Regions from separate parts of the Streptomyces sp. NPDC031474 genome, predicted to be linked through region 3. Evidence: riboswitches for the same ligand, from Rfam matches in the RefSeq annotation. Region 3 holds a riboswitch; each other region holds the start of a gene.
What was found. Region 3 has a riboswitch for cobalamin ahead of ACZ5SK_RS18495 (CbtB domain-containing protein). Riboswitches for the same ligand answer to the same signal wherever they lie in the genome.
Positions count from the first base shown of each region.

Region 1: linked by a shared signal. The riboswitch ahead of ACZ5SK_RS30850 (ribonucleoside-diphosphate reductase subunit alpha) and the one ahead of ACZ5SK_RS18495 (CbtB domain-containing protein) in region 3 are both predicted to bind cobalamin.
Region 2: linked by a shared signal. The riboswitch ahead of ACZ5SK_RS00320 (cobalamin biosynthesis protein) and the one ahead of ACZ5SK_RS18495 (CbtB domain-containing protein) in region 3 are both predicted to bind cobalamin.

Region 1 is NZ_JBVIJX010000015.1:167,494-170,693, reverse strand. Features, by position in the region: gene ACZ5SK_RS30850 (ribonucleoside-diphosphate reductase subunit alpha) at 1-1,899, opposite strand, end outside; cobalamin riboswitch at 2,024-2,163, opposite strand; gene ACZ5SK_RS30845 (GNAT family N-acetyltransferase) at 2,216-2,725, opposite strand; gene ACZ5SK_RS30840 (hypothetical protein) at 2,724-2,912, shown strand; gene mctP (monocarboxylate uptake permease MctP) at 2,992-3,200, opposite strand, start outside.
Region 2 is NZ_JBVIJX010000001.1:59,935-63,134, reverse strand. Features, by position in the region: gene ACZ5SK_RS00325 (cobyric acid synthase) at 1-330, opposite strand, end outside; gene ACZ5SK_RS00320 (cobalamin biosynthesis protein) at 327-1,280, opposite strand; cobalamin riboswitch at 1,382-1,521, opposite strand; gene ACZ5SK_RS00315 (hypothetical protein) at 1,669-1,890, opposite strand; gene ACZ5SK_RS00310 (inorganic phosphate transporter) at 1,925-3,169, opposite strand.
Region 3 is NZ_JBVIJX010000008.1:249,297-252,496, reverse strand. Features, by position in the region: gene ACZ5SK_RS18505 (MMPL family transporter) at 1-53, opposite strand, end outside; gene ACZ5SK_RS18500 (VOC family protein) at 326-1,132, shown strand; cobalamin riboswitch at 1,229-1,383, shown strand; gene ACZ5SK_RS18495 (CbtB domain-containing protein) at 1,420-1,641, shown strand; gene ACZ5SK_RS18490 (CbtA family protein) at 1,664-2,422, shown strand; gene ACZ5SK_RS18485 (histidine phosphatase family protein) at 2,480-3,082, opposite strand; gene ACZ5SK_RS18480 (ABC transporter ATP-binding protein) at 3,140-3,200, opposite strand, start outside.

The sequences.
Region 1 (3,200 bases), on a different contig from region 3:
GCGCTTGAACAGGTTGGACACCTGCGGCTCGATGCACTCGTACACGCCCGCGATGGAGGCGATGGTGGCGGTGGGCGCGATCGCCAGCAGCAGCGAGTTGCGCATGCCGGTCGCCGCGATCCGCTCGCGCAGCGCCGCCCAGCGCTCCGGCCAGGTGAACTCGACGCCGTAGTGGTCGGGGTGCAGCACACCCCGGGCGGTCCGGGTCTTCTCCCAGGCGGGCAGCGGGCCGCTGCGCTCGGCGAGATCGGCGGACGCCTCGTACGCGGCGAGCATGATGCGCTCGGCGATCCGGGTGGACAGCGCCTTCGCCTCGGCCGAGTCGAAAGGCAGCCGCAGCTTGAAGAAGACGTCCTGCAGACCCATCGCGCCGAGGCCGACCGGCCGCCAGCGCGCGTTGGAGCGGCCCGCCTGCTCGGTCGGGTAGAAGTTGATGTCGACGACCCGGTCGAGGAAGGTGACGGCCGTGCGGACGGTCTCGTCCAGCCGCTCCCAGTCGATGTCCCCGGCTGTGGCGTCGACGAACGCGCCGAGGTTCACCGAGCCCAGGTTGCACACGGCCGTCTCGCCGTCGTCCGTGACCTCCAGGATCTCCGTGCACAGGTTGGAGGAGTGCACGACATGACCCGGCTCGGCCGTCTGGTTGGCGGTGCGGTTGGCGGCGTCCTTGAAGGTCATCCAGCCGTTGCCGGTCTGCGCGAGGGTACGCATCATGCGGCCGTACAGGTCACGGGCCGGGATGGTCTTCTTCGCGAGGCCGTCCGCCTCCGCCTTGCGGTAGGCGGCGTCGAAGTCCTCGCCCCACAGGTCGACCAGCTCGGGCACGTCGGAGGGGGAGAACAGCGACCAGTCGGCGTCGGCGTTGACCCGGCGCATGAACTCGTCCGGGATCCAGTGCGCGAGGTTCAGGTTGTGCGTACGGCGGGCGTCCTCACCGGTGTTGTCCCGCAGCTCCAGGAACTCCTCGATGTCGGAGTGCCAGGTCTCCAGGTAGACGGCTGCCGCGCCCTTGCGCCGGCCACCCTGGTTCACGGCGGCGACGGAGGCGTCCAGGGTCTTCAGGAACGGGACGATGCCGTTGGAGTGCCCGTTGGTGCCGCGGATCAGCGAACCGCGGCTGCGGATGCGGGAGTACGACAGTCCGATGCCGCCGGCGTGCTTCGACAACCGGGCCACCTGGTGGTAGCGGTCGTAGATGGAGTCCAGCTCGTCGATCGGGGAGTCGAGGAGGTAGCAGGACGACATCTGGGGGTGCCGCGTACCGGAGTTGAAGAGGGTGGGGGAGGACGGCAGATAGTCGAGCCGGCTCATCAGCCGGTAGAGCGCGGCGACCTCGTCCACGGACCGGGCGCTGTCGTCCTCGGCGAGACCGGAGGCGACGCGCAGCAGGAAGTGCTGGGGTGTCTCGACGACCTTGCGGGTGATCGGGTGCCGCAGCAGGTAGCGGCTGTGCAGGGTGCGCAGGCCGAAGTAGCCGAAACGGTCGTCGGCGTCGGCGTCGATCAGCGCGTCGAGGCGGGCCGCGTGGACGCGCGCGAACTCGGCGGTGCGGTCCGCGATCAGGCCCTCGCGGTGGCCGACGGCGACCGACGTGGTGAACGACGTGACGCCCTGCGAGGCGGCCTCCGCGGCGATGCCGACGGTCAGCAGCCGGGCGGCCAGTTTCGAGTAGGCGGGGTCCTCGGAGATCAGGCCGGCGGCCGCCTCCGTGGCCAGCTCGCGCAGCTCCGCCTCGTCGGCCCGGGCGGACCGGCCGCGCAGGGCCGCGGCGGCGACCCGGCCGGGGTCGGCGTCGGGCAGGTCGGCGGTCAGCTCGGTCAGGGTACGCAGCAACGCGGTACCGGGACCGTCGGTCTCCAGCTCGGTCACTGAAGCCGGTTCGGCTGGCGCGATGGTCACGTGAGGCTCTCCCTCGCTCGGCGGTGGGCCTGGCGGAGGGCAGGGGGCAGCACACGAGCGCACGGGGCGTCGCGTCCACCGGCCCACTCCACGAGGCCCGGACGTCAGGGCACCCGGACCTGATGGGCCGGGCACGCTGTCGGCAGGTCCTCGGACTGACGCTCGTGCGCGGCTGCTTTGAATACAGATGTGCACAAGTACACCGTTGCGGGACAGTTCCGGATTCGCACCGGATTCCCCTGCGGCGACAGCGAGCATGAGCATACATCTTGTGCTCGCCTGTCACGCCACCCCCAGATGTTGTGTCGGGGTGGATTCAGAGCGTCAACTTATAGGTGAGGAGAGTGAAGTCGCTCAGCTCCGGCACGGGGTTCCAGTCCCGCTCGGGTGTACGGACGAAGCCGAGACGTCCGTAGATGCGGTGGGCGGCGTACATGGTGCTCTGGGTCGACAGGACGACGGTGGTGCAGCCCTCGACGGCTCGCGCGCGCTCGACGCAGGCCCGCACCAGAGCCTCGCCCGCGCCCCGGCCACGAGCGCTACGCCCGACCGCGAGCATACGGATCTCGGTCTCGCCGGGGCCCGCGATGTCCGTCATGAGGTTGCCCGGGCCCGGGACGAAGGTGACTCCGCCGAGGAGGACGCCGCCCTCGACGGCCACCAGGACCTCGGCGGCCGACGCCCGCTCCGCGACGTTCCTGAGCTTGTGGAGGTACGGGTCGCTCTCCCCGAAGTCGAGGAGGCCGTCGTCCAGATAGGCGCGGGCGGTCAGCTCGCCGAGCGCCTCGAACTCGCCGCTCTCCACCCGCCGTATCACGATGTCCATGGGCCCGAGTCTGCCGCACGCCCGCGCCCGGGGGCTTTATGGCCACAGTCTGTGGATTCCGCCCTCGGTGGGCTGGAACACCCTCGATCCGCGCGCCCGACGTCTCGCCGCCGACGTAGGCACGTCCACCCCGCCCGCGCCGGGCTCGACCTCTCTGCCCGACTGCGAGTTCCAGCTCTGCCCGTGACCTCCCCGGGGCTCGGTGCCCCGGGGAGAGATCCGCGAGCCGTTCTGCCGGCAGCAACGGGCCCTGCTGCCCACACGCCCTAGTGGGCGCTGCCCGCCGTCGCCGGAGGCAGGTCGACCTGGACCCCCGCGTCCCCCGCGTCCGCCGTGTAGTCCTCCGGCTTGGTCTCGTCGATGCCCTCCGGGGCCTTGGCCGCCTTCAGGACGAAGGTGAGGACCACGGTGACGACGACGTTGAGGACGAACGCCGTCAGGCCGATGTAGCCGATCTCGCCGATGCCCGGGATCT
Region 2 (3,200 bases), on a different contig from region 3:
CTGCTGCCGCCCGCCGTGGTACCCGCGGGCACTGAGCTCGCCGACGGGCTTGCCCATCAGCACGACCTGACTGCTCTGCTCTCCGCCGGGCTTGAGCAGCACGGGATTCATCAGGGCGGTCGGCTCGACCCGGCACGCCTGCGCCTGCATGGCCTGCGCCCGCCCGATCTCGGCGCCCTCGCGCGTCACGAACGAGTTGAGGGACATGTTCTGCGCCTTGAACGGCGCGACCTTGACGCCCTGCCGCACCAGCCACCGGCAGATCCCGGCCGTGACGACGCTCTTGCCGGCGTCGGAGGTGGTGCCGGCGACGAGAAGTCCCCCGCTCATGTCGTCCGCCCCTTCACTGTCGTGACGATGGCGCGCGCGGCGACGGTGACGCCGAGCGCCAGCAGGCCGACGCGGCGCGAGAGCCGTGCGGCGCGTTCGATGTCGTGGACGGCGACGGGCCGCCCGGCCGCCCCGTTCAGCACCGGCCGGTGCTCCACCCGGCCGCCGTACGACAGCGTCCCGCCCAGCCGCACGCCGAGCGCGCCCGCGAAGGAGGCCTCGACGGGCCCGGCGTTGGGGCTGGGATGCCGGCCGGCGTCCGCCCGCCAGGCCCGCAGCGCGGCCCGCGGATCATCCCCCGCGACGGCGGCCAGTACGGCGGTCAGCCGCGCCCCCGGCCACCCGGCGAGGTCGTCGAGCCGCGCGGAGGCCCACCCGAACCGCCGGTACCGGGCCGACCTGTGCCCGACCATGGCGTCGAGGGTGTTGACGGCCCGGAATCCGAGCAGCCCCGGCACCCCGCCGACGGCCCCCCACACGAGCGCCCCCACGACGGCGTCGGAGGTGTTCTCGGCGACCGACTCCACGACGGCCCGCGCCATCCCGTCCGCGTCCAGCGCCTGCGGATCCCGCCCGCACAGATGCGGCAGCCGTTCCCGGGCGGCCTCGACGTCCCCCGCTTCGAGGGCCCGCCCGATGGCACGGGCCTCCCCAACGAGAGAGGTTCCGCCGACGACGGCCCAGGTGGCGGCGGCGGTGAGGCCGACAGAAGCGGCCGAAGAGGGACGTACGGCCTTGCGGGCGACCGCTCCCAGGGCCACGACCCCACCGGCGCACACGACGGTGTGGACGGTGCCCCAGCCGCGGTGGTCGCGCCAGAGCAGCCGTTCCACGGCTGCGGCCGTCCGCCCGAACACGGCGACCGGATGCCCCCGGCGGGGATCGCCGAGGAGCAGGTCACCGAAGAGGCCGGCGGCGGCGCCGTACGCGTGAACGCGATCGGCATGCACGGGCTCAGCCGGCCGTGGGGTCGGGCAGCGACCTGGTGGTGTGCCTCAACGGCCAAGCGGGCATGGCGATATGTCCTCACTCAGGGTGTCCACGCCCTGGTTCGACGAGACCGGCGGCGAGAGTTCCTGGCTCCCGGGGCTTACTACCCCGGTGACAGTGGCGGGACCGCGCCGGATTCGCACCGGCTTCCTCTTCTGCCGCCGTACATGGCTCGGGCAGTCCACCACGGGCCCGGAAGAGCCGTCAACTTGCTGTTGACCTGCACGGGGAGAGTGTGCAGAACCCCACATCGGCCTGGTCCCACGGCGCGCAGAGCACGACTCGGCCCTGCCCGCCGCCGCCCATGAGGGCGACCGCGGGCAGGGCCGGGTGAGAAACCTGTACGCCTCAGGCCACGATCAGGGAGATCCCGTAGGCCACCGCCGCCGCGCACGCCGCGAAGCAGGCGTACGCGCCCGTCACCGCGAGAGTGGCCGAGCCGCCCTCCGTCGTGGCGCGTTCCTGGCGGGACAGGCCCATGACGCCCAGGGTGAACAGGGTGACGAGGCCCACGGTGACCGCGAGGCTGACACCGAAGACGGAGCCCAGGGCTGCCCAGTCGATCTTCATGCTGGTTCTCTTCCTTCGTACCGGGTGCGCGGGCTCAGACGGCCGCGGCCGGGGGAGTGGCGGGCTCGGTGGTCGCGGTCGCCGGGGACGGGATCGTGGCCGTCAGGTCCTCGGTCACCGTGCTCGTCGGAGGCGGGGTCACCGCCGCGATCGCCGTGGTGATCACGCCCGGCGACTCCTCGGGCTCGTTGACATTGGACGCGTCGACGACCTCGCGTCGCGAGATCTTCCAGATCGCCGCGCTGGAGGCCACCAGGAAGACGGCCACGACCGCCGTGCCCCAGTCGCCGAGGTCCGTGACCGACTCGGCCAGCGCGCCCACCAGCGCCGCCGCCGGCAGCGTCAGGCCCCACGCCACGAACATGCGGGTCGCCGTCGACCAGCGGACCACGCCGCCCTTGCGGCCCAGGCCCGCGCCCATCACCGCGCCGGAGACCGAGTGGGTGGTGGAGAGGGAGAAGCCGAGGTGGGAGGAGGCCAGGATGACCGTGGCCGCGCTGGTCTGGGCGGCGAAGCCCTGCTGCGGCTGAAGGTCGGTCAGGCCCTTGCCCATGGTGCGGATGATGCGCCAGCCGCCGAGGTAGGTGCCCAGCGCGATGGCCAGGCCCGCGGAGAGGATGACCCAGACCGGCGGGTCGGAGTCGGGGGCCACGGCGCCCCCGGCGACCAGGGCGAGGGTGATGATGCCCATCGTCTTCTGCGCGTCGTTGGTGCCGTGGGCGAGGGAGACCAGGCCGGCCGAGGCGATCTGGCCGGCGCGGTAGCCCTTCTCGGCGGCCTTGCCGTCGGCCTTCTTGCCGACGGTGTAGGAGAGGCGGGTCGCGAGCATCGCGGCGACGCCCGCGACGATCGGCGCCGCGATCGCCGGGATGAGGACCTTGGTGACCAGCGCGTCGCCGTGCACCGCGTCGAAGCCGGCCGAGGCGATGGTGGCGCCGATCAGACCGCCCATCAGGGCGTGGGAGGAGCTGGAGGGCAGGCCCACCAGCCAGGTCAGCAGGTTCCAGAGGATCGCGCCGACCAACGCGGCGAAGATGACCTCGGGACGGATGCCGGTCTCGTCGACGAGACCCTTGGAGATCGTGTTGGCGACCTCCACGGAGAGGAAAGCGCCCACCAGGTTGAGCGCGGCGGACATGGCCACCGCGACCTTGGGCTTGAGTGCACCGGTCGAGATGGTCGTGGCCATCGCGTTGGCGGTGTCATGAAAACCGTTCGTGAAATCAAACGCGAGTGCGGTTACCACCACAATCGCGAGGATCAGCGAGAAGTTTTCCATTTACCCAGGCAATCGTTCGAAGTCATCGGTC
Region 3 (3,200 bases):
AGCCAACGCCGCTGGAAGGCGGTCCGGCCCATCCGGTACAGGAAGGTAGCCACGAGAAACGGATCTCCAGGTCTGGGTTCGGGTGGACCACCAGCCTGGCCTGCGGGGGTGCGCCGGGGCATCGTGCGCGTGCTCGCACTCCCTCCTGGTGCCGACGCACCAAGTGACGCCCGCTCGTCATCCTCAAGGAGGACGGCCGGATACGGCCCGAGCATGAGACGGGGGCCCGTAGCCGCAGTCCGGAGCCGCTTTGCCGACGGGCGATTGTCAGTGCCGGGTGTCAGGCTGAGGTGACAGGACCTGCGACCTGCGAAAGGGAATCGCCGTGATCACCACCGACATCACTCCCGGCTCCCCCTGCTGGATCGACCTCGGCGCCCCCGACGTCCGGGCCGCCGCGGACTTCTATGGCGCGGTGCTGGGCTGGGAGTACGAGCCCATGGGGGGCGAGGGGGAGGAGATGCAGGGCGGGATGTTCCGCAAGGACGGCAAGACCGTCGCCGGGCTCGGCAAGCTGACCGAGGAGGGCGCGCGCTCGGCCTGGATGATCTACTTCGCCGTCACCGACGCGGACGCCACGAGCCAGGCCGTGGAGCGCGGCGGCGGCACGGTGCGGGTGCCGACGCGGGACCTCGAGGACTGGGGCCGGATGGCGCAGTTCAACGACCCGCTGGGCGGCCAGTTCGCCGTCTGGCAGCCGGGGAAGGACTCGGGCTTCGAACTGGCGGACAAGCCGGGCTCGTTGTCCTGGACGGAGCTGTACACGAGCGACGCCGGAGCCGCCAAGGAGTTCTACGCCGGTGTCTTCGGCTGGCAGTTCGGCGACACGGAACTGCCGGGCGGCGGAGGCACGTACACCCTCATCACGCCCGCAGGCCAGCCCGAGGAGCGCATGCAGGGCGGCCTCATGGAGGTCTCGAAGGAGGACCTCGCCCTGGCGCACGGGCGGCCGTACTGGCACCCGGTCTTCGCCGCCGCCGACTGCGACGCGGCGGTCGCCGAGGTCCACGGGAACGGCGGCAGCGTGCAGATGGGGCCGGCGGACGCGGAGGGCGTCGGCCGGCTGGCCGTCTGCCTCGACCCGTCGAACGCGGACTTCGTGCTCCTCACGCCGGCCGAGGCGACGCGATAGCCGCCGACCGGAAACCGGTGGTCCGTAGCTGTACGGGGCGGTGATGCGGGCCACTTGGCGGGCGAGAGCGCCATCACGCCAGGTGGGGCGCTATTGGCCATGAACCCGACACACGGTACCGTCGCTCTGATATCGACGACGGCATCACGGAAGCCGGTGGGAATCCGGCACGGTCGCGCCACTGTGGTCGATGCGCTCTCTCGACTGGGCGCATCGCGAGTCAGACCCGGGACCGTCGTCCTGTGCACCACCGAGATGGGACGCGAACTCCCAGAGGAGGCCCTGCCATGGCCCAGCATGTCGCCCAGCCGACCGTCAACAACCCCGTCGTGCCCGCAAAGCTGGCGCTGAAGGACATCGCCCCGTGGGCTGTCTTCTTCGGCGTCCTGATGCTGGTCCTGCTGTACTTCGTCGGCGCCGAGCAGGGCGCCACCTCCGTCGTCTCCGGCGAGAACGTCCACGAGTGGGTGCACGACGCCCGCCACCTCCTCGGCTTCCCCTGCCACTGACCTGAGGGACGCCGCAACCCCGATGAACTCCGCAACGGTAAGAAACCTGCTCGTGCGGGGCATGCTCGCCGGCCTCGGCGCCGGCGTGCTCGCCCTGATCGTCGCCTATTTCCTCGGCGAACCGTACGTCGACAGCGCCATCGGCTTCGAGGAGTCCCACGCCGCCGGTCACGAGCACGAGGTCGAACTCGTCTCCCGCAGCCTGCAGTCCACCGCGGGGCTGGCCACGGGTGTGCTCCTCTACGGGGTGGCGTTCGGCGGCATCGCCGCCCTCGCCTACTGCTTCGCGCTCGGCCGTGTCGGCCGCTTCGGCCCCCGGGCCACGGCGCTGCTGCTGTCGGGCACTGCTCTGCTCGCCGTGTACGTCGTCCCGTTCCTGAAGTATCCGGCCAACCCGCCGTCCGTCGGCGACGCGGACACCATCGGCAAGCGCACCACCCTGTACTTCCTGATGATGGTGCTCAGTGTGCTTCTCGCGGTCGCCGCCGTGATCGTGGGCAAGCGGCTCGCGCCGAAGCTGGGCAACTGGAACGCCACCCTCGTCGCCGTCCTCGGCTTCGTGCTGGTCATCGGGCTGGCGTACGAGTTCCTGCCCGTCGTCAACGAGGTCCCGCAGGACTTCCCGGCCACGCTGCTGTGGCGGTTCCGGCTCTCCGCCCTCGCGATGCAGGTCACGTTGTGGGCCGGCTTCGGCCTGGTCTTCGGTGAACTGGCCGAGCGACTGCTGCACCCGAAGCCGGCCGGCGTGTCCGCGGGCTCGGCGGCGGCCGCCCCGCACTGACAGGTCCGACCCCGAGAGTGCCCGCGCAGGCGTCCGCGGGCACTCTCGGGTTTGTCGTCATGAGCCGTCGGTGTGCGGCTCGGACGGGTCCAGCGGATGCCCGATCCGAAGGTTCCAGCGGCCGCTTCGCCCACTGATCGTGGTGGCCGTCAGCGGCGGCACGTCGACCCGCCAGAAGGCGGCCGGGGGCGCCCCCAGCACCTGGACGACCACGGCTCGTACGACCTCCGGTTCGACGACGGCGAGCGTACGGCCGCCCGTGTCCTGGGCCGTCTCCAGCCAACGCCGCACCCGCCCGCACAACTCCTCGACGGACTCCCCGCCATGGGGTGCGGACGCGGGATCGGCGAGCCAGCGGGCCACCGCCTCCGGCTCACCGGCGCCGACCTCGGCGAGCGTCAGGCCCCGCCAGCGCCCCATGTCCAGCCCCGCGAGCTCGGCTGTCTCCGCCGACTGCGCCGCGTCGAGACCTAGCGCGGCCGCCGTCTCCCGGCAGCGCACGCTCGCAGAGGTGACGACCCGCGCGACGGCGGGCAGGGTTCCGGCCGCGCCCCGGGCCCGGGCCTGCCCGGCGGCGTCGATCGAACCCCTGTCGTCGAAACGGGCCTGACGCAGCGACGCGTTCGTCGCGGGCGAGACGAAGGTGACACGACTGGTCACTGGGCGGCTCCTCTTGATCCGGTCACGGCGTGGTCCTGACGTGGCCTTGGCGTGCGCTCACCGTGGGCCCAGAAACCGTATGTGCGGGCGGTCGTCGGGGCCGGTGCGGGTGACGGTG